DNA from 4 places in the Janthinobacterium sp. HH104 genome. Region 4 is predicted to be linked to each of the others. Evidence: predicted binding sites of a transcription regulator. Region 4 holds the regulator's gene; each other region holds the start of a gene.

Region 1 (5,497 bases), on a different contig from region 4:
GGCGTGGAACAGCTCGGGACGCATGTTGACGACGGCGCCCATCAGCAAGCCGCCGGCGCTGCCGCCCTGGATGATCAGGCGGTTCGGGCTCGTCCATTTTTCACGCACCAGGTAGTCGGCGCTGTCGATGAAGTCATTGAAGGTGTTCTTCTTCTTCATCAGCATGCCGTCTTCATGCCACGTTTCGCCCATGTCCGTGCCGCCGCGGATATGCGCTTGCGCATAGATGACGCCACGGTCCAGCAGGCTGATGCGGCTGATGGAAAAACTGGCTTCCGTCGAGATGCCATACGAACCATACGAATACAGCAGCAGCGGCGCGGAACCGTCGAGCTTGACGCCCTTCTTGTAGACGACCCACAGCGGCACTTGCACGCCATCGCGCGCTGTGACCCACAGGCGCTGCGTCGTGTAGCGGCTGCCATCAAAGCCGCCGACGATTTCCTGCTGCTTGAGCACCGTGCGCTTGCCGTCTTGCATGCTCACGTCGATGACGGTGGGCGGCGTGACGGGCGACTGGTAGGACATGCGGAATTGCGTGGCGGAAAACTCCGGCGTACCGGCCGCCGTGGCCAGGTAGACGGGGTCGTCGAACTGCACCGTTTTCCAGTTCTTCCGCGCGAAATCATGGATGCGGGCGCGGTTCAGGGCGCGGGCTTTTTCCATCACCACCAGATAGCCCTGGAAGACGTCGATGGACTGGATCACGGCGTCCTTGTTGTGCGGCACGACGCTCTTCCAGTTCTTCGGCTGCGGGGCGGTCACCGGCGCGCTGACGACGCGGAAATTCTTCGCTTCTTTGTTGGTCAGAATAAACAGCTGTCCATCGCGGTGTTCGATGCCGTAGCGGTGGCCTTTTTCGCGTTTCAGCACGGACTGGAAACTGCCTTCCGGCTTGCTCGTTGGCAGCAGCAGCACTTCGCTCGTATCCGTGCTGCGCGCAGTGAGCACGAAGTAGCGATGGTCGCGGGTGCGGCTCACGCCGATGGCGAACTGTTCCACTGGCTCGTGGTAGACCTGCTGCAAGGTGCCGCCCAGGGGCAGGCGGAACAAGCGGTCCGCGCGCTTGGTGGTGGCGTCTTCCTGCGTCAGCATCAGGGTGGCGTTGTCCGCCGCCCACGCCAGCGAGGTCACGCGCGGCATGGTGTCGCCCAGCAGCTTGCCCGTCTTCAAATCCTTGACATGCAGTTCGTACTGGCGGAAACCCGTCGTGTCGGTGGTGTAGGCCAGCAACTGTTCATTCGGGCTGATGGCAAACGCACGTACGGCAAAGAATTTGTGGCCTTCGGCCAATTGATTCTGGTCCAGCAGGATTTCCTCAGTCGCCTGCGCATCGTAGGCGCCGTTCTTGCCGACAGGACGGCGGCAGTGAATCGGGTATTGCTTGCCCGCTTCCGTGCGCGTGTAATAGTAGAAATTGCCCTGGCGCGCAGGCACGGACAGGTCTACTTCCTGCATGCGTCCCTTCACTTCCGCAGTCACCTTGTCGGCCAGCGGCTGGATCGGGGCCGTGACGGCGGCCGTGTAGGAGTTTTCCGCATTCAGGTAATCGATCACGGCAGGATCGGTTTTCTTTTGCAGCCAGCGGTAGTCGTCCGTGACGACCGTGCCGTGGCGCGTTTCCTGCCAGGCGGTCTTGGCGGCAACGGGCGCCGACATGGTGGCGACGGTGGCGGCATCGGCGGCCAGCGCGGATGGCGCCAGTGAGGACAGCAGCAGGGCCGGCAGGATGGATAACCAGGCGGACCGGCGGCGCGCAGCGTGATGGGCGATAGACAAGGCGACTCCTTTGAATAGTTGTGTCAGGATTGTAATCTTGCTATTGAGAAAAGCAACCGCCTTGCGCGTGCGTTTCAACTTGCATCCATGGGCATTTCCAGCGATACTGTATATAACTACAGTATCCCGCCGCGAGGTGTCCTTGACCACATCTGCCTCCCCCCTTCCCGAGCCACCCGCAGCCCGCCGCTGGATAGCGCATCTGGACATGGACGCCTTCTTTGCCTCCGTGGAACTGTTGAAATATCCGGAATTGCGCGGCGAAGCCGTCGTCATCGGCGGTGGGCGTCTGCAGCAGCCCGTGCTGCAGGAAGATGGCACGCGGCAGTTTGCGCGCATGCGCGACTACGTGGGGCGCGGCGTCGTCACCACATCGACCTATGCGGCGCGCGTGTTCGGCGTGTTTTCCGCCATGGGCATCATGAAGGCGGCCAAGCTGGCGCCCGACAGCATCCTGCTGCCGGCCGATTTCGAGGCTTACCGCGACTATTCGGCGCGCTTCAAGCAGGCCGTGGCCCAGTTGTGCCCCATCATCCAGAACGTGGGCATCGATGAAATCTATGTTGATCTCACCGAATACGGCGAGCAGGCGCCGGCCATGGCGGCGCGCCTGAAGGCGGCCGTGTTCGAAGCGACGGGCCTGTCGTGCTCGATCGGCCTGGCGCCCAACAAATTGCTGGCGAAAATCTGTTCCGACCTGGAAAAACCGGACGGCCTGACCATCCTGAACCCGGAGGATATTGAAACGCGCGTGTGGCCCTTGCCGGCGAAAAAGATCAATGGTATCGGTCCGAAAGCGACGGCCAAGTTGGAAGCGCTGGGCATTGTCACCATCGGCGAGCTGGCCCGGGCCGACATGGCCATGCTGCGTACGCAGTTTGGCGACCTGTACACGGGCTGGCTGCGCCAGGCGGCGCTGGGCATCGATGGTAGGCCCGTGCAGACGAGCCGGGAAACCAAGTCCGTCAGCCGCGAAACGACGTTCGAGCGCGACTTGCAGGTGGTGCGCGACCGCGCCACCCTGTCGGAAAAACTGGAAAGCCTGTGCACGCGCGTGGCGGGCGACCTCGACAAGCAATCGCTGGCGGGGCGCACGGTGGGCATCAAGCTGCGCTTCGAAGATTTCAGCACCGTCACGCGCGACATCACCCTGCCCAGCGCCACGGCGGACGCCGCCGCCATCCTGCGCGCCAGCCGCGATTGCTTGCGGCGCGTGCCATTTGACAAGAAAATCCGCCTGCTGGGCGTGCGCATCTCGACCTTGTCGGACCCGGCCATCGTGACGCGGCAGGCACCGGCCCAGGCGGAGCTGTTTCCCGCCCTGTAGCGGCATTCCCCACGCAGCAACAACACCGCGCCAGTCCGCGCTTTTGACGGCATTCCCGTGTCGAAAGTGTAGAATGGCGTTCCCCTGGCACTACTGAAACAAACGGAAGACAAAAACTATGTGGTTCAAGAATCTTCAGATTTACCGCCTGCCCGCACCGTGGGCTTACACGCCAGAACAACTGGAAGAGGCGCTGTCCTCGAACAAATTTACGCCGGCGACCAGCATGGATCTGATGCGCCAGGGCTGGGATACGCCACGCCCGAACGGCGGCCTGGTCCACGTGGTCAACAAACAGATGCTGATCCTGCTGGGCACGGAAAAGAAACTGCTGCCAGCGACCGTCATCAACCAGGTGGCCAAGGCCCGCGCCGCCGAGATGGAAGAAGCGCAAGGCTTTGCGCCTGGCAAGAAAGCCATGAAGGAATTGAAGGAACGCGTGGCCGACGAGCTGCTGCCGCGCGCCTTCAGCATCCGCAGCAACGTCTGGACGTGGATCGACCCCGTCAATGGCTGGCTGGTGATCGATGCGGCCAGCCCGGCGAAGGCCGATGAAGTCATCAAGCTGCTGTTGAAAGCCGTCGACAAACTGCCGCTGGAAAGCCTGCGCGTGCAGCGTTCGCCCGTAGCGGTGATGACGGAATGGCTGCAAGCGGACGACGCGCCTGCCGGCTTCACGGTCGACATGGATACGGAATTGCGCGCCACGGGCGAAAGCAAGGCCACCGTGCGCTATGTGCGCCACACCTTGGAAGCGGACGACGTGCGCCGCCACATCGCGGCCGGCAAGCAGTGCACGCGTCTGGCCATGACGTGGAACGACAAGATCTCGTTCGTGCTGACGGAGTCGCTGGCCATCAAGAGCGTCAAGCCGCTGGACGTGATCAAGGAAACGGAATCGAGCACGAAGAACGACGAAGAGCGTTTCGACGGCGACGTGATGCTGATGACGGGCGAGCTGAGCAAGCTGATGGCCGACGTGGTCGAAGCCTTGGGCGGCGAAGCGACGGCGTAACAGCCGTCATGCCGGTACAAAAAGGAGCTGCGGCTCCTTTTTTTTCGTCTGCGCAATATGTTTCGGCATAAAAAAGCGCCTTGCACGGTGAAGTGCAAGGCGCTTTCGGACAAGCTAATTCAAAACGTCACATTAGAACTTGTAGTTGCCGGTGACGTAGAACGAACGCATCATTGGATCGGCGTAGCGTGGGTCGAAACCAACCTGGTGGCCCGACGAAGCGCGCAGCGACAGCGGTGGTGCACGGTCGAACAGGTTTTTGATACCTGCGCGGATCGTGGTTTGCTTGTCAAAGGCGAAACGTGCTTGCCAGTCGAACGTCGTGTACGACGGTACTTGCAGGCGGAAGTTTTTCTCTTCCTGCTGGGTCGCCAGGTTGTACACGGTAGCGGCTGCATCGGTGTAGCCGTTACGGTAGTTGACCGTTACCGTGTTGCTCAGGCGGCCTGTGTCCAGGGTCGTCGTCAGCTTCATCAGGTTGCGGAACGTGACTTCGTTGGTGTCGCCGAAGAAGTTCATGTTGCTGGTGTAGATATTATCGCTACCGGCTTTGGTGTAGTTGGCGTGCAACATGTGCGTACCGCTCAATTGGGCGGTCAGCTTGCCGAAGGAGAACTTGTGGTTGGCCGACAGATCCCAGTCGATACCACGGTATTCCTTCTTGCCGATGTTGACCGACAGTTTCTTGAACGAGTAGTAGGTGATGCCGGTCGATGGCTCGGTATAAGTTCCGAAGCTCGACGCATACTTGATCGGATCGGCAAATGCTTGCTCTTCGGAAACTTCCGACACGGCATTGCGCAGTTTCACATCCCACAGGTCGGCGCCGAACGAGAAGGCCGAGCTAGGTTCGACACGGAAGCCCAGGGTGAACTGTTTCGACTTTTCCGATTGCAGATCCGGATTGCCTTGCGACACGGCGTTGTATTGCGTTGCTTCCGCGCGGCACAGTGCGTTGCCTGGGTATGGGCAATCAAATTTCTTGGCGGTAAAGCCGGCGTTGACCAGTGGCTGAGCAATTTCCAGCATGCTTGGCGCCTTGAAGCCCGTGCCGTAGGAACCGCGGATCAGCACGGTCTGTACTGGCTGCCAGCGTGCCGATACCTTGTAGGTATTGGCGCTGTCTTTTTTGCCGACAGTTTTGTTGTTCAGCTTGTCGTCGATCGCCTTGACAGCGTCGTGACGGCCACCAACGGTCATTTCGAACGACTTGGTCAACGGTGCCAGCAACTCGACGAACGCGCCGTAGGTGTCGCGGCTCATGTCGTAGGCGGCCTTGGTGTTGAAGTTGTAGATATCGTCACCGGTGGCATTGCTGCCTGGCGATTGCTCATAGGTATAGGTGCGGTAGTCGCCACCGATACCGAGGCTGGCTT
Region 2 (5,497 bases), 130 kb from region 4:
GCTCGTACGCCAGGCCCAGCTCTTCCAGCAGGATCGAAACCTTGATGCCGTTCGGCGTCGGCAGCGAATACAGCTGCAGGCGCTCGGGATGCTGGGCAGGCCATTTTTGGGTGATGGGGAAGTCGGAAAGCTGTGTCATGGATATCCTTCGTTTCAATTAAATATGCGGCGCCGGGAAGCCAGTATAGCCAAGCATGGCAGTTTCAGCAGGACAGCCCATTCAGCCAAACAAGCCATGCAAAAACCAGCGCGGCGCGGCGTCTTCTCCGCTGCCGGCGATGCGTTCGCGGTAGACCCAGTAATGGGCGTGGTCGAGGCCTTCGGCGATGAAATAATCGCGCGCCTGCGACTGGCCCCACCAGCCCGCCTCTATGCGTTCGGCAACGGACACCATTTTCAGAGGCGAGCCATAAAACGGCCGGTGCTCGCGCATCAGCAGGGCGATGGGCTGGGCCAGCAGCCAGCCGGGACGGGGCATGCCGGGCAAGCCGGGCGGCAAGTCCGGCTGCGCGTTTTTTGCGCCGGCCTTGGCCGGCAGCGGCAGCCACTGGTTGGCCGCTTCGGGGCGGTAATCGGCGCGCGGCGCGGCCTGCAAGACATTGTCCGTGCCCAGGCGCGCCACCAGCAATTCCAGCAGGCGCTGGCGTTCCTGCGGCGTGCCGCCCGGCTCGGGAAACAGGCTGTCGCTGGGCGGCGCCATCGGCTGCACCTGCAGCGCTTCCAGGGTCAGGCCGATCACGGGCGCCTCCAGCACCAGCTGCGCCAGGCGCTCCTGGAGCAGGCGCACCAGGTGCTCGTCGCGCCACACGGCCTCGCCCAGCGCCAGGTCGATGACGGTGGGCGGGCGCGCCACCCTGCCCCGTTCGTGCGCCAGCAGCAATTGAATGCGCTCGACGGCAAATTGCCGCGCGCACAGCCAGCCCGTCATTTGCAGCAGCAGGCGGCGCGCGCCGAACAGCAGCGCGTCCGCGTGCTCCACGCGGTCGAACAATTCCAGGTTGGCGCGGAACGTGGGCGGCGCTTCGAGCCACACGAACAATTCCGTGCTGTGGCCATGCGCATCGTCGAGCATATCGAGCAAGGCTGCGCCGCAACGGCGCTGCAAGCCGGGCCGGGGCAAGTGGCGCAGTTGCCCCAGGGTGCGGCAGCCGATGCCCTCGAACCAGTCGAGGTAAGGGCGCGCGGGCGGCAGCAAGGCGCACGGCAGGCCGTCGAGGCGGCGGGTGAGACTGGCCATGCCCAGCACGCGGCGCCGGCGCGTAGCGGCGCGCGCCAGCAGCCAGGCGCCGCGCGCCGTGGGTGCGCACGATAACTGGGCCGTGTAGCCGAGCGCGCGCAAGCTGGCCTCGATGTGCCGGCACAGGGCGCGCACGCCGCCGAACAGGCGCAAGCTGGCGCCCGCATCGACCAGCAGGGTCGCTTCCTCGCCCTGCGCCACCAGCGGTGAATATTGCAGCAGCGCCAGCGCCACCGCTTGCAAGGCTTGCGCTTCCAGTTCAGGCGAGCGCTCGTGCAGGCGCGCCTGCGGCGCCAGCATCAGCGCACCGGCGCGGCGCATGCCCGGCTTGATGCCGGCCGCCCGCGCCAGCGGCGACACGGCCATCACTTGCTCCTGCTCCAGCACTACGCCCAGGCTGTCAGCCGACCAGCGCGGGCAAAACACTTCGAACGGGAGCCGGGGCAGGCACAGGCCGATCCAGAGTCGCATGGCGTCGCAATAATGAAGGAGGTTGCAGGGGCAGGAACAGGGGCGCGTCGCGCTGCGGTCCCCGGCGCTTGATGAAGCCGATCTCGATACCGCCGGCGGCCGGGCGCACGGACAGGCGCAGCGGCGCCGGCGACGCATCCTGGGCGGCGTGCAGCGGGCGCAGCATGCAGAACAGGGTGTTGCCGCTTTGCGCGGCCAGGTGCAGGCGGCGCAGGCTGTCGGCGCGCACGTGCGGCTGCCAGAACAGCAAGGCGCCGCAGGTACCACTGCGCAAGATGTTTTCCGCCGCCCACAAGGCATCCTTGCTGCCGGCGCTTTTGAGCCACAGCAGTTGCGATGGCGCCAGTCCCTGCGCGGCCAGGGCCAGCGCCTGCGGCGGATGGGGCGGCTGCAACAGCACGATGGGCAAGCCCGGCAGTTGCGCCAACGCGGGGGCCAGCAGCCGCAATTCGCCGCTGCCCGGCTGCTGCACCAGCAGATCGATCAGGCTGCCGCTGGGCCAGCCGCCGCCGGACAGCTGCGCGGACAGGGCGGCAAAGCCCGTGTCCAGGCAGCGCGTGGCGCCCTGCCCCAGCTGCGATGCACGCCACAAGGACGGGTGCAAGGCTTCCGGCGAGGCCATCAATTGAGAATGTTGCATCATTGGATAGATAGATGAATACTGTATGCATATACAGTACTATCCAGCTCCACTTTTGGCAAGGTTTATCTGACTGCCGCTACCGCCGGGGCCGCTCCGCCATGTCCGAAAAACCCCGTTTTCGGCATCGATTGCTGTACCATAAGCACTCTCCTTACCGGTTGGCAACGTACCAGCCGGCTTCCTCCGTCCATAAGGAAACGCATTTGACCACCATCCAAATCATCAGCGCCATCGTCTTCGGCCTTGCGCTCATCCACACCTTTGCCGCCAAGTCGTTTGAAACCTTGTCGCGGCGCCATCCCCGCCATGCGGGCCTGCTGCACTTGCTGGGCGAAGTCGAAGTCGTGTTCGGCTTCTGGGCCTTTATCCTGATCCTCATCATGGCCTTTGTCTCGGGCAGCGATGCGGCCATCGAGTATGCCGAGTCGCGCCATTACACGGAGCCCCTGTTCGTCTTTGTCGTCATGGTCGTGGCCGCCTCGCGCCCTGTGCTCGACGCCGTGCAGCGCCTGTTGAAAAGCGTGGCGCGCGTGATGCCGCTGCGCACGGAACTGGGCCTCGTCTGGCTGGGCCTGGCGCTCGTACCCCTGACGGGCTCATTGATCACGGAACCGGCCGCCATGACCCTGGCCGCGCTGATGCTGGCGCCGCAAATCTTCCGCCCTGGCATCCCTGAATGGCTGAAATACGGCGCGCTGGGCGTGCTCTTCGTCAACGTTTCCATCGGCGGCACCCTGACTTCGTACGCGGCGCCGCCCGTGCTGATGGTGGCCACCACGTGGAACTGGGACAGCGCCTACATGGCCAGCCATTTCGGCTGGAAGGCCGCCATCGCCGTACTCGTCAACGCCACGGGCGTGAGCATATTGCTGCGCAAATACCTGCACAGCAACACTTCCGACATCAAGCCGAAGGCCGGCGATGTGGAAGCGCCAAAAGTGCCGCTGGCCGTCAGCCTCGTGCACATGATCGTGCTGGCCGGCGTGGTGACCCTGGCGCACCATCCCGTGCTGTTCATCGGCCTGTTCCTGTTCTTCCTCGGCTTCGTGCAGGCGTACGAGCGCTATCAAAGCCCGCTGATCCTCAAGGAAGGCTTGCTGGTCGGCTTCTTCCTGGGCGGCCTGGTGGTACTGGGCGGCATGCAGCAATGGTGGCTGCAACCCATCGTCTCGAGCCTGAAGCCGCTGGCCCTGTTCTTCGGCGCCCTGGGCTTGACGGCCATTACCGACAATGCGGCCCTCACTTACCTCGGTTCGCTGATCGTCGGCATGACGGACGAAGCAAAATACATGCTGATGGCCGGCGCCGTGGCCGGTGGCGGCCTGACCGTCATCGCCAATGCGCCGAACCCGGCCGGCGTGGCCCTGCTGCGCCGCGGCTTCAAGGATGAATCGATCGGCGCCGTCGGCCTGCTGGCCGGCGCCCTGCTGCCGACGGCCGTGGCGGCCTTGGCCTTCCTCGCTTTGTAACGCTACTCACGGGGCGGCTGCCGGCCGCCCCCTGCTTCCTCAATTTCCTCCTCAGTTACCCTCATACACGAGAAAATGCAGCCGGTCATAGAACAGGCTGTAGGCATAGTCGAACGTGCCCACGCTGCGAAAGCCCTTGTGCAGATACACTTGCAGCGCTTCGCTCTTTTCCCACACCGTCAGAGTGATGCGCGCGCAGCCCTTGCGGCTGGCCAGGTCGCGGATTTCATGGAACATTTGCCTGAATAAACCCTGGCCCCGGTATTTCTCGTCGATGGCCAGGCTGCTGACGAAACAGTCGTCGGCATGCGCATGCGCGAGCACGAATTCATCATACGCATCGTCGAGCGCCTTCATGTCGTCACGGTAATAGGAGACGGCGCCGCAGGCCTGGAACTCGTCCATCGTCGCGGCCGTGAAAAAGCCGATGAAACGCCCGTCCTCGTCATGCAGGCCGTGGATGTGCGCCAGATACGGGTCGATGTTTTGCCGCCGCTGCAATTCGACGAATTGCAGATTCAATTTATTACCGAACGAGCAGTATTCGAGGTAGCTGGTGGCAAACAGCAGCTTCGCCATGCGGTTCTTCGTCTCGTCGTCCAGCAGTTCGCCCGGCACCAGCGTGAGCGGTGCATGCGACAGCAAATCCGCCTGCGCCTCGTCACCTGGCGGGGCGGCATCGCTGGCGGCCGGCATGCGGCTGCCGTGGCGGCCGACGGTCGGGCGCCAGAAAGCACCGGCGGCAATATGCTGCGAACGGTGGGCCAGCAGGTAGCGGCAAAAGACGCTATTCACGCGGTCGAGCTGCGGGTCGTCCGACAGCACCGAGTAATAGTGGAAATGGTCGATGTCGGCACGCAGCTGAGCCGCATAGGCCATACGCGGCACTTCCTCGATATCGAACACATCGACGATGTCGGGCAGGATCAAAGGATCGTCAAGCTGCCAGCCGATCTCGTCGAGCCGCGCCACGCAACGCGCATACGCGCGCCGTTCCTCGTCGCTCAAGGGAATGTGCATGTCGGTAATGATATCGTCCAGCAAGCGCATGCCGCGGATGCCGCCCGCCACCGCTTCCCGCGCACCGTCATACAGCACGCAATAGCGCTGGTAGAACTCGGCATGGCTGAGCACGGTCACGCCCAGGTTCTTCTTCCATTCCGCATAGAACTGGCCAAACAGCTGCGCCTCGAATTGCGGGCAGGAACGGGGAATCTGCGCGTCGATGCCCGCATAGGCGAGGTTCACATTGCGCTGGATCACGCGCAGCGCGGCATCGTTCTTCTTGGCGATCAGCATGCCCGTTTCATCGAGAAACAGATTCATCCAGCTGACATGCCGGCGCTCTTCGCTGCCATCCTCCTTGCGCTGGAAATAATCGGGCACTTCCGGCTTCATCAGGAAAATCGTCGCCGGATTATGCGGGATCGTATCGACATCCATATACATGCCCCCGTATTCGCACATGATGAGGATGCGGAAGTAATCGGACAAGGTGGCGAAGTAGCGCTGCGTATGCAGGATATCGAGGATATCGAAGCGGGCCGGCGCGAAATCGAGCGCCAGCGCGCGCAGCGAGTTGATATGCAGGGTCGTGCCGCCGATCGCGTAGCGGCCTATCGTGTAGCGCCCGGCGCCGCCCGTGGGGCTGAAGCGCTCGTCATTGCGCAGCTGCTG
Region 3 (5,497 bases), on a different contig from region 4:
CAGCGCGGCGTGGCGCGCCCACCCAAGGCGGGCGCCAGCAGCAGCGGCATCGTATAAGGCGCGGTAGCGAGTTGGCGCATTGCTGCTTCCGGGCAAGCCGCCTGGAAGCAGGTAGAATGGCTGGCACTGGCGCCGCTTCCGGCGCCGTTTGTCATCCCCGGCACAGCGTGCAAGGCTGCGCCGTTACCAGGCTACCGCATGTCTTCTTTTTCTCCCGCTGCCCTGCTGCGCAATCTGAAACCCGATAATTTCACCATCGCCCTGCTCGTCACCGTGGCGCTGGCCACCTTCCTGCCCTGCACGGGCCAGACGGCCGTGGTCTTCGGCAACATCACCACCGTCGCCATCGGCGCCCTGTTCTTCCTGCATGGCGCCAAGCTGTCGCGCGAAGCCGTGGTGGCCGGCGCCATGCACTGGCGTTTGCACTTGCTGGTGCTGGCCAGCACCTTTGTCCTGTTTCCGCTCTTGGGCCTGGCCCTGCGCCCGCTGGCGCTGACCTTTCTCACGCCCGACCTGTACATGGGCATCTTGTTCCTGTGCGCGCTGCCGTCCACCGTGCAATCCTCGATCGCCATGACGGCCATGGCGCGCGGCAACGTGCCGGCCGCCATCTGCAGCGCCTCGGCCTCGAACTTCATCGGCATCTTCCTCGCCCCTATCCTCGTCGGCTTGCTGGTGGCCAAGGGCGCGGAAAGCAAGTCGTCCGTGGACGCCGTGCTGTCCATCGTCATGCAGCTGCTGCTGCCGTTTTTGGCCGGCCAGTTCCTGCGCCGCTGGATCGGCCGCTGGGTCGACCGCCATAAAGCCACCTTGAAATACGTCGACCAGGGTTCGATCTTGCTGGTGGTCTACACAGCCTTCAGTGAAGCCGTCAGCGAAGGCTTGTGGCATACGATTTCCGTGGAAACCCTGGTCGCCCTGGGCCTGATCAGCACCTTGCTGCTGGCGCTGGTGCTGGGCATCTCGACCTTCGTCAGCCGCCGTCTGGGCTTCAACAAGGAAGACGAAATCGCCATCGTCTTTTGCGCCTCGAAGAAAAGCCTGGCCAGCGGCGTACCGATGGCCAAGGTGCTGTTTTCCACGCGTTCGCTGGGCATGGTGATCCTGCCGTTGATGCTGTTTCACCAGATTCAGCTGATGATCTGTGCCGTGATCGCGCAGCGTTATGCGCGGCGCGATGAGGGGCAGGATGTGCCGGCGACAACGCTGTGATGGTTATCCTGCTCTAGCCGCAGCGCCTGCCGCAGCCCCGCCACTATGACCGCGTAAGCCTGTTGCCTGCTGGCCGCATCGGGTGCGCGCAGCACATACGCCGGGTGATATACGGTAATCACCGAGCGTCCCGCATGCTCGATCAGCGTGCCGATCAGCGGTGTCATGCTCGCCGCGCCATCTTGCAGCACGGATTTTAATGCCGTGCTGCCCAGCGCCACGATCACCTGTGGCTGGACACGCTCAATCTCTTCTTCCAGCCAGCCATGACAGGCGAGGATCTCGCGTTGGGCTGGGGTCTTGTGCAGGCGGCGCTTGCCGCGTGGTTCCCACTTGAAATGTTTGACGGCATTGGTCAGGTAGATGCTGTCACGCGCCATGCCCGCTTCCTGCATGGCTTGCTCGAGCAGCGCGCCGGCCGGGCCCACGAACGGCAGTCCCGCCAGGTCTTCCTGGTCGCCCGGCTGCTCGCCCACAAGCATGATGCGCGCCTGTGCCGGGCCAATGCCGGGCACGGCTTGCGTGGCGCTTTTCCACAGTTCGCAGCGGCGGCACTGGTCCAGGCTTGTCGCTACCTCGCGCGCCGGCTGGGCGCGCTCGGCGGCAATCGGGATCATGGCCGCGCCGCTGCGCTGGCCCACGCTGGCCGTCTGGCCCGTGCGGCGTTCGCCGTTGGCGGCGCCGCTGAGCATGGCGGGCACGATGGCGCCTTCCGGCAGGTTTTTCCAGAAACGCGAGGGGATATGGCTGTGCAGCAAATCCGCATTCACGCGCGCGGGATTGAAGATGCTGCGGTAGTAGGTCAGCCATAGCGCTTCGCCCGCATCGTCGATGTCGGCCGCGCCTTGCATCAGTGCGGGGCCCGCGTGCAAGGTCGTGCCATCCCACAGCATGCTGGCGGCGGGCGTGGCGATCATCCAGCTGGTAGCTCCCATGCGGCGGGCAAAGTGGCGCGCCACCTGCGGCAGCACCTCGTGCACGGGTTCGAACCAGGCAACAAAACGGGGCGCGCCCTCGCATTCTGGCCGCTCGCGGAAGCGCACATACGCATGCATGTCGTGCTCCTCGCGGTGCACGGCCTTGACCATGGCGTGCAGGCGCGCGCCGTCCGCGTCGGCCGGCGACATCACGTCGTGCTGGCCCTGCTGCCAGCACCACAGCACCTGGTACAAAAAGGCCCAACGGTCAGGCACATTGAAGCAGGCGGCGGCCTGCAGCAGCTCCACCAGGGGACGGGGCAGGCGCAGCCGTGGCGCACTGGTATCCGTCGCATCCGGCGCGGCGGAAAACAGGTCGCCCTCACCGTGTTGACACTGCCAGGCAACGTCGGCAGGTGGCACGCCACGCGCGATCAGTTCGCGTGCCGCCGCGCGCCACTCGTCGAACGACTGCGCCAGCCGCACCACCGTACTCATGCGGCCTGCAGCTCCGGCCACAGATTCATTTGCTGCGGCGCCTCCGCCATGGCACGCCGCAGGTGTTCCGAGGCGGTGGTGTCGCGCGCGGGAAAGTAGTCGGCCGTGATGATGAAGGGAGCGATTTTCTTCATGCTGCAGCGCAGGCGCGACAGATCGGCGTAGCGCACCTGCCGCAGCCTTCGCAGGTCGACGATGCGCTGGGCATTGCGCAGGCCGATGCCGGGCACGCGGGCGATCATGTGCTGCGCCGCGCGGTTCAAGTCCAGCGGAAAATGTTCGCGGTGCGCCAGCGCCCACGCCAGTTTCGGATCGATATCGAGCGCCAGGTTGCCGCCCGTGGCGGGCAGCAATTCGCTGGCCTGGAAACCATAGCTGCGCAGCAGGAAATCGGCCTGGTACAACCTGTGTTCGCGCAGCATCGGCGGCGGCGCCAGCGGCACGCTTTTCGGACTGTCGGGGATCGGGCTGAAGGCCGAGTAGTACACGCGCTTGAGTTTATAACTGCCGTACAGGGTCTCGGCCGTGGAGAGGATCTGCTGGTCGTCGCTGGCATCGGCGCCGACGATCATCTGCGTGCTTTGCCCGGCCGGCGCGAAACGGGGGGCGCGCGGTTCTTCCGCTTTCTCGTCGAGCTTGCGGCGTATCGACCCCATCGCCAGCTTGATCGTATGCACGCTCTTTTCCGGCGCCAGCTTTTGCACGCTGTCCTGTGTCGGCAGTTCGATGTTGACGCTGAGCCGGTCGGCATAGCGGCCCGCCTGCGCGATCAGGGCCGGATCGGCGTCGGGAATGGTTTTCAGATGGATGTAGCCGCGGAACTGGTGCACCTCGCGCAGCTCGCGCGCCACCTGCACCAGCTGCTCCATCGTGTAGTCGGCCGACTGGATGATGCCGGAACTGAGGAACAGGCCGTCAATGTAGTTGCGCAGGTAAAAGTCGCTCGTCAGTTTCACCACTTCGGCCACGGTAAAGCGCGCGCGCGGCACGTTCGACGTGCGGCGGTTGACGCAGTACTGGCAGTCGTACAGGCAGTAATTCGTCAGCAGCACTTTCAGCAGCGAGACGCAGCGCCCGTCCGGCGTGTAGCTGTGGCAAATGCCCATGCCCGAGGTGGCACCAAAGCCATCCTTGCCGATGGAATCGCGCTTGGGCGCGCCGCTGCTGGCGCAGGACGCGTCGTACTTGGCCGCGTCGGCCAGGATTTCCAGCTTGTCCGTCAATTCCATGGCTCACCTCAATATACTGTGTTTATATACAGTATATCAGGGAATGCAGCTTGCGCTGGCTTGACCTGTGCGATGGCAGATCGCTATATATCGGTGTATATTACGGACCTGGTTCTCTTCTCATCAAGGATACGATCATGCGCCTCACCTCCCTCGCCACACTGCTCGGCGCCGCCCTCTTCGCCACCGCCGCCTCGTCCGCCCTTGCCGGTGAAGTGGTCGTGTCGGCCGCGGCCAGCCTGACGAATGCATTCAAGGAGGCGGCGCAAAGCTACGAGGCGCAGTATCCGGGCAGCAAGGTATCCCTGAACTTCGCCGCTTCGGGCGTGCTGCTGCAGCAGATCGTCAAGGGCGCACCCGTGGACGTGTTTGCCTCGGCCGACCAGGAAACCATGGATGCGGCGCAAAAGCAGGGCCTCGTCTTGCCGGCCGAGCGCATGGACTTCGTCGGCAACAGCCTGGTGCTGATCGTGCCGCACGATAGCAAGCTGGGCATCAAGAGACTGGCTGACCTGACGCACAAGGGCGTGACCCGCGTGGCCATCGCCAATCCGGCCAGCGTGCCCGTCGGCCGTTATTCCGAAGGCGCACTGAAGAAGGCGAAGCTGTGGGACGCCGTGCAATCTAAAGCCATCGGCACGCAGAACGTGCGCCAGTCGCTCGACTACGTGGCGCGCGGCGAAGTCGACGCGGGCTTTGTCTACGCCACCGACGCGGCCATCATGAAGGACAAGGTCAACGTGGCGATGGAGGTGCCGCTGGACGCGCCCGTGCTGTACCCGATCGCCACCATCAAGGGCAGCGGCAATGCGGCCGAAGCGAAGCGCTTCGTCAGCTATTTGCAGACGACGCCGGCGCAAGCCATCCTGGCCAAGTACGGCTTTAAAAAGCCATAAAGCAAACGAACGCGCATGGATATCGGCTGGACCGCGCTGGCCCTGTCGCTCAAAGTGGCGGCGTGGGCCACGGCGCTCAATTTGTTGCTCGGCATCGGCACGGGCTATCTGCTGGCGCGCACGCGTTTTCCCGGGCGCGAGCTGCTCGACGCCCTGTTGACCCTGCCGATGGTGATGCCGCCGACCGTACTCGGCTACTACCTGCTGGTATTGCTGGGCCGGCGCGGTACCTTGGGCATCTGGCTGCAGGACAACTTCGGCATCAACCTGATTTTTACGTGGCAGGGCGCGGTGATCGCTTCCACCGTGGTCGCTTTCCCTCTCGTCTTCAAGCCGACGCGCGCCGCCTTCGAGGCCGTCGACGGCCAGCTCGAGCAGGCGGCCCGCGTGCTGGGCATTTCGGAAATGGCGATTTTCTTTCGCGTCACGTTACCGCTGGCCTGGCGCGGCATCCTCGCCGGCGTGCTGCTGGGATTCGTGCGCGCGCTGGGCGAGTTTGGCGCCACCCTGATGGTGGCCGGCAGCATTCCCGGCAAGACACAGACCCTGTCGGTGGCCGTGTATGAAGCCGTGCAGGCGGGCCAGGACGACGTGGCCAATACGCTGGTCGTGATCATCTCGGTGGTCTGCATCGTGGTGCTGCTGTTGGCTGGCCGCCTGGCGCCCGGGCGCGTCGCGCACAAAGGACGCTGAGGATGACGCCCATGCAACTCGACCTCGACATCCGCGCCACCTTGCGCTCCGG
Region 4 (5,497 bases):
ATCCAGGAAGCGACGACGGGCCTGAACCTGGACCCGGAAGCCATCTTCAAGGCCGTTACCGTGCTGAACCGCCGCGTCAAGGGCGGTTACGCCGCCGTTGCGCAAATCGCCGGCGTGGGCTTGCTGGCCTTCCGCGACCCGCACGGCATCCGTCCGCTGTGCCTGGGCATCAATGAAACGGAGCAGGGTCCCGAATACCTGATCGCTTCCGAATCCGTAGCCCTGGAAGGCATGGGCTTCCGCTTCGTGCGCGACATCGGTCCCGGCGAAGCCGTCTTCATCGATGCCGACAAGAAATTGCACAGCGCCCAGTGCGCCGACAATGCCAGCCTGAACCCGTGCGTGTTCGAATTCGTCTACCTGGCCCGTCCCGACTCCGTCATCGACGGCGCTTCCGTGTACGCCACGCGCCTGAAAATGGGCGAATACCTGGCCGAGAAGATCCGCGCCGAATTGCCAGGCGTGCATATCGACGTGGTCATGCCGATTCCCGATTCCTCGCGTCCGGCCGCCATCCAGCTGGCCATGGCGTTGAACATCGAGTACCGCGAAGGCTTCATCAAGAACCGCTACATCGGCCGTACCTTCATCATGCCGGGCCAGGCGGCACGCAAGAAATCCGTGCGCCAGAAGCTCAACGCGATCCCGTCCGAATTCAAGGATAAAGTGGTGCTGCTGGTCGACGATTCCATCGTGCGCGGCACCACCAGCCGTGAAATCGTGCAGATGGCGCGTGAAGCGGGCGCGACGAAGGTCATCTTCGCCTCGGCCGCGCCACCGGTGATCTACCCGAACGTGTACGGCATCGACATGCCGACGCGCGACGAGCTGATCGCCTACGGCCGCACGACGGAAGAAGTGTGCCGCGAAATCACGGCCGACTACCTCGTGTACCAGGATATCGGCGCGCTGAAGCAGGCGATCGCCGACGTCAACCCGGCCCTGACGAACTTCGAGGCATCGTGCTTCGATGGCGTGTACGTGACGGGCGACGTGTCGCAGGAATACCTGGACCGCCTGGAATATGCGCGCCACCATCCGAAGGCGGCAGCGCCCGAAGATACGCCCCGTTCCCAGCTGAACCTGAACCTGGCGACAACGGAAGCATAAGTACCTGCCCGGCCGATGCCGGGCTTTTTTTGGGGTCGGACCTTCAGGTCTGACCCCAGCACTTGCCTTGGGTTAAGCGGCAAGACGAGTATTTGGAACTTCCACCATGACCAACAAAAAAACCTACGGCTTCACCACCACCATCCTGCACAACGACCGCCGCAAGGGCATCGAGCACGGCTCGCTGCACAAGCCCGTGCACACTTCCGTTGCCTTCGGTTACGCCGATGCGCGCCAGCTCGCGTCCGTGTTCCAGGGCAAGGAGCCGGGCTTCCGTTATGGCCGCCAAGGCAACCCGACCGTCTCCGCGCTGGAAGACAAGGTCAACAAGATGGAAGACGGCGTGGCGACTTTGTGCTTCGCCACCGGCATGGGCGCCATCGGCGCCGTGGTGCAATCGTTGCTGCGCGCGGGCGACCATGTCGTGTCGTCGGCCTTTTTGTTTGGCAACACCAACAGCTTGTGGCAAACGGTGACGGGGCAGGGCATCGGCGTGTCATTCGTCGACGCCACCGAGGTGGCCAATGTGGCTGCGGCCATCACGCCGGCCACGCGCATCGTGTTTGTGGAAACCATCGCCAATCCGCGCACGCAGATCGCTGACCTGAAGAAAATCGGCGACTTGTGCCACGAGAAGGGCATCTTGTACATCGTCGACAACACGATGACGACGCCATATCTGTTCCGCCCGAAAGCTGTGGGCGCGGGCCTGGTGGTCAATGCCTTGACGAAATCCATCGGCGGCCACGGCAATGCCCTGGGCGGCAGCTTGACGGACACGGGCGTGTTCGACTGGACGCAGTATCCGAACATTTTCGAGAATTACAAGAAGGCGGCGCCCGCGCAGTGGGGCATCGCGCAAATCCGTGCCAAGGCTTTGCGCGACTTCGGCGCCTCGCTGGGGCCGGAAGCTGCGCATCATATCGCCGTCGGCGCGGAAACCATGGCCTTGCGCATGGACCGCACCTGCTCGAACGCCCTGGCGCTGGCCAACATGCTGCAGGCCGACCCGAGAGTGGCTGCCGTGCATTATCCTGGCCTGGCGTCGCACCCGCAGCATGCGCTGGCCACCGACTTGTTCCGCAGCTATGGCTCGTTGTTCAGCTTTGAGCTGAAAGATGGCATCGACTGCTTCGATTTCCTCAATCGTCTCAATCTTGCCATTCCCGCCAGCAACCTCGGCGACACGCGCACCCTGGTCATTCCCGTCGCCCACACGATTTTCTACGAGATGGGTGCCGAGCGCCGCGCCAGCATGGGCATCGCCGAATCGCTGATCCGCGTGTCCGTCGGTATTGAGGACGAGGCGGATCTGCTTGAGGATTTCCGAGGAGCGTTGGAGGGCTGAGAGCGGTGTTGGTGATTAGGCCATGTGCCAGTTGTGAGGCAAACTAAAAACTGGGGTCAGACCCGGCGGGTCTGAGCATGCAGCTTAATGCCAGCTGCGCATGAGTCCTACCGCCAAACCTTCCAAAGCAAACTCGTCTTCGGGCGACACTGTAATCACCTTGAAGTCCGGATTTTCCGGCAGCAGTTCGATGACGGAGCCCGTCTTCTTGTAGCGCTTGACGGTGACTTCGTCGCCGATGCGGGCGACGACGATCTGGCCATTCTTGGCGCTGTCGACTTTTTTCACGGCCAGCAAGTCGCCATCCATGATGCCGGCGTCGCGCATGGACCAGCCGCGCACCTTCAGCAGGAAATCGGGCTTGGCCGAGAACAGGGCCGGGTCCACGTTGTAGCTCGCTTCCAGGTTTTCCTGGGCCAGGATGGGCGAACCGGCCGCCACCCGGCCGATCAGGGGCAGCGACATCAGCAGGGCTGCCGGCACTTTCGACGGCGGCGCTTCGGCGGCCGCACCGATCAGGCGGATGCCGCGCGAGGTGCCGGGCGAAATCTCGATCGCGCCCTTGCGGGCCAGGGCCTGCAAATGCTCTTCGGCCGCATTGGCCGATTTGAAACCCAGTTCATTGGCGATTTCGGCACGGGTGGGAGGAAAGCCCGTGTTTTCAATCGCGTCCTTGATCAGGTTCAGGATTTGTTCTTGTCGTGCTGTCAGCTTGATCATGAGCGGTGGGTGCATACTAAAATGCTGTCTATATGAACAGTCTGTATTTTTGTACAGTATCGCCCACTATGCAAGGGGATTTCCGTGTTTTGGGCGAATTTCGCAAGAAATACTTGTCCACGGCCGGAAAGCACGGCGGCGCACGGGTTTTTCGGGCGCTTGTGGAAGGAATGATTGAAACGTTTGCAAAAGGCGGTTATAATCTTCGGCTGACCTTCCCACACCCGTCTTGACGCCGGGGTGGGCGATTATCAATCCGACCTGAAGGAGTTTGCATGCGTCATTATGAAATAGTCTTTATCGTCCATCCGGACCAAAGCGAGCAAGTGCCCGCGATGATCGAACGCTACAAAGCCAGCGTAACCACCCGCGGCGGTTCGGTTCACCGCGTGGAAGATTGGGGCCGCCGTCAAATGGCTTACTCGATCCAAAAGCTGCCTAAAGCACACTACATCTGCCTGAACATCGAATGCGACAACGAGACCCTGGTCGAGTTGGAAACAGCATTCAAATTCAATGATGCCGTGTTGCGTCACCTGACCGTTAAAATGAAGAAAGCTGAAACAGCTCCTTCGCCGATGATGAAATCGGTACAACGCGAAGACGCGGCCAAAAGCCACCGCACCGAAGCACCAGCAGCCGCTCCAGCCGCAGCAGCAGCTTAATTCTTGACCAGGATCGTGCGCTGAACCAGCTACAAGTAACCGCCATCATTGCCGAGCGCGAAATATTGCGCTATACCCCGGCAGGGCTGCCGATTGTGAATGCAGTATTGCAACACAGTTCGCAGCAGATGGAAGCAGGGATTGCCCGTTTGACCGAGTTTGATGTTGCCGCGCTAGCCGCTGGCGAAATCTCAGGCAGGTTCAGTCAGGCAAGCTTGGGCGGGGTATATCAGTTCACGGGTTTCCTGGCCAGGAAGAGCCGCAACAGCAAGAGTTTGGTGTTTCACATCATTGATTTTAGTGCAGTCAATTCTGACTAGCGCATTTTAGATACAGGAGCCTGACATGGCATTCGGTAAAAAGTTCGACAAAAATAAGCTCAAGCTTAAAGAAAAACGCAAACAGCAAAACCCGTTGTTCAAACGCAAGAAGTTCTGCCGCTTCACCGCAGCTCACGTTGAGCAAGTCGACTACAAAGACGTCGACACGCTGAAAGACTTCGTCCAAGAAAACGGCAAGATCATGCCAGCACGCCTGACCGGTACCAAAGCGCACTACCAGCGCCAAGTTGACACCGCAATCAAGCGCGCTCGCTTCCTCGCGCTGCTGCCATACACCGATCTGCACCACGCTTAATCGGTCAGATATTCCTGGAGAAGAACTATGCAAATCATTCTGTTAGAAAAAGTTGTTAACGTCGGTAACCTCGGCGAAGTCGTCAAAGTCAAAGACGGTTACGCACGTAACTTCCTGATCCCGCAACGCCTGGCACGTCGTGCTACGGCAACCGCTGTGGCTGAATTCGAAGTCAAGCGCGCCGAACTGGAAAAAGCTGCTGCCGCCAAACTGGCCGCATCGCAAGCCCAGGGCGAAAAACTGAGCGGCCTGACCGTTCAAGTTGCTCAAAAAGCTGGTGTTGATGGCCGTCTGTTCGGTTCCGTCACCAACTTCGACATCGCTGAAGCGCTGACCAAGCAAGGTTTTGCTGTTGAAAAAGCACAAATCCGCATGCCTACCGGCCCGCTGAAGATCGTTGGCGAGCACAACGTTTCGGTTGCTCTGCACACCGACGTGGTCGTGGAAGTTGTTATCGCTGTCGTTCCAGACGCGAACGCGTAATTGTCTGCGGGCCTGGCCCGCAAGCATTGCCGCACTATGAAAAGCCGGGTTCGCCCGGCTTTTTTGTGGCCTTTTTTTCGCTCAATTTCAGCCCTTTATTTTTGCCATCACGCCGAAGCGGGTATAATTCGCGCCATGAACGCCCCCTCTGATCCGCAACTGGATTCCCTCCGTATTCCGCCGCATTCGATCGAAGCAGAACAATCCGTCATCGGTGGTCTGCTGCGCGACAATGCCGCATATGACCGCATCGCCGACTTCATGCATGCGGAGGATTTCTATCGCTATGACCATCGCATCATCTTCGAGCAAATCGTCAAGATGGTTAACGCTTCCAAGCCAGCCGATGTCATTACTGTTTTTGAAACCCTGACCCAGCTCGGCAAGGCCGATGACGTGGGCGGACTCGCTTACCTGAATGCCATGGCGCAAAACACGCCATCGGCCGCGAACATCCGGCGTTACGCCGAGATCGTGCGCGACCGCGGCGTGCTGCGTAAACTCATCACCGTCGCCGACGATATCTCCGGCACGG

Evidence for each region. The regulator LexA, encoded in region 4, represses DNA repair genes until DNA is damaged. The targets are predictions, from matches to a motif close to ACTGTATNNNNATACAGT.
Region 1: dinB (DNA polymerase IV) is a predicted target of LexA. The motif match lies at 1,885-1,902, and genes of this name have one in related genera.
Region 2: imuA (translesion DNA synthesis-associated protein ImuA) is a predicted target of LexA. The motif match lies at 2,369-2,386, and genes of this name have one in related genera.
Region 3: JAB6_RS13010 (putative DNA modification/repair radical SAM protein) is a predicted target of LexA. The motif match lies at 3,872-3,889, and genes of this name have one in related genera.

What each region holds. Positions count from the first base shown of each region.
Region 1 covers NZ_LRIB01000028.1:256,323-261,819, reverse strand. Annotated here, with positions in the region: gene JAB6_RS11920 (S9 family peptidase) at 1-1,779, opposite strand, end outside; gene dinB (DNA polymerase IV) at 1,973-3,106, shown strand; gene JAB6_RS11910 (recombination-associated protein RdgC) at 3,225-4,121, shown strand; gene JAB6_RS11905 (TonB-dependent receptor) at 4,254-5,497, opposite strand, start outside.
Region 2 covers NZ_LRIB01000035.1:47,274-52,770, reverse strand. Annotated here, with positions in the region: gene JAB6_RS15160 (glutathione binding-like protein) at 1-139, opposite strand, end outside; gene JAB6_RS15155 (DNA polymerase Y family protein) at 221-1,708, opposite strand; gene imuA (translesion DNA synthesis-associated protein ImuA) at 1,638-2,348, opposite strand; gene JAB6_RS15145 (putative Na+/H+ antiporter) at 2,555-3,820, shown strand; gene JAB6_RS15140 (GNAT family N-acetyltransferase) at 3,872-5,497, opposite strand, start outside.
Region 3 covers NZ_LRIB01000033.1:71,551-77,047, reverse strand. Annotated here, with positions in the region: gene rhaI (L-rhamnose catabolism isomerase) at 1-57, shown strand, start outside; gene JAB6_RS13020 (bile acid:sodium symporter family protein) at 199-1,212, shown strand; gene JAB6_RS13015 (UdgX family uracil-DNA binding protein) at 1,164-2,627, opposite strand; gene JAB6_RS13010 (putative DNA modification/repair radical SAM protein) at 2,624-3,856, opposite strand; gene modA (molybdate ABC transporter substrate-binding protein) at 3,994-4,752, shown strand; gene modB (molybdate ABC transporter permease subunit) at 4,768-5,445, shown strand; gene JAB6_RS12995 (sulfate/molybdate ABC transporter ATP-binding protein) at 5,457-5,497, shown strand, end outside.
Region 4 covers NZ_LRIB01000035.1:181,539-187,035, forward strand. Annotated here, with positions in the region: gene purF (amidophosphoribosyltransferase) at 1-1,110, shown strand, start outside; gene JAB6_RS15715 (cystathionine gamma-synthase family protein) at 1,217-2,458, shown strand; gene lexA (transcriptional repressor LexA) at 2,543-3,178, opposite strand; gene rpsF (30S ribosomal protein S6) at 3,454-3,843, shown strand; gene priB (primosomal replication protein N) at 3,864-4,163, shown strand; gene rpsR (30S ribosomal protein S18) at 4,189-4,479, shown strand; gene rplI (50S ribosomal protein L9) at 4,507-4,962, shown strand; gene JAB6_RS15745 (replicative DNA helicase) at 5,098-5,497, shown strand, end outside.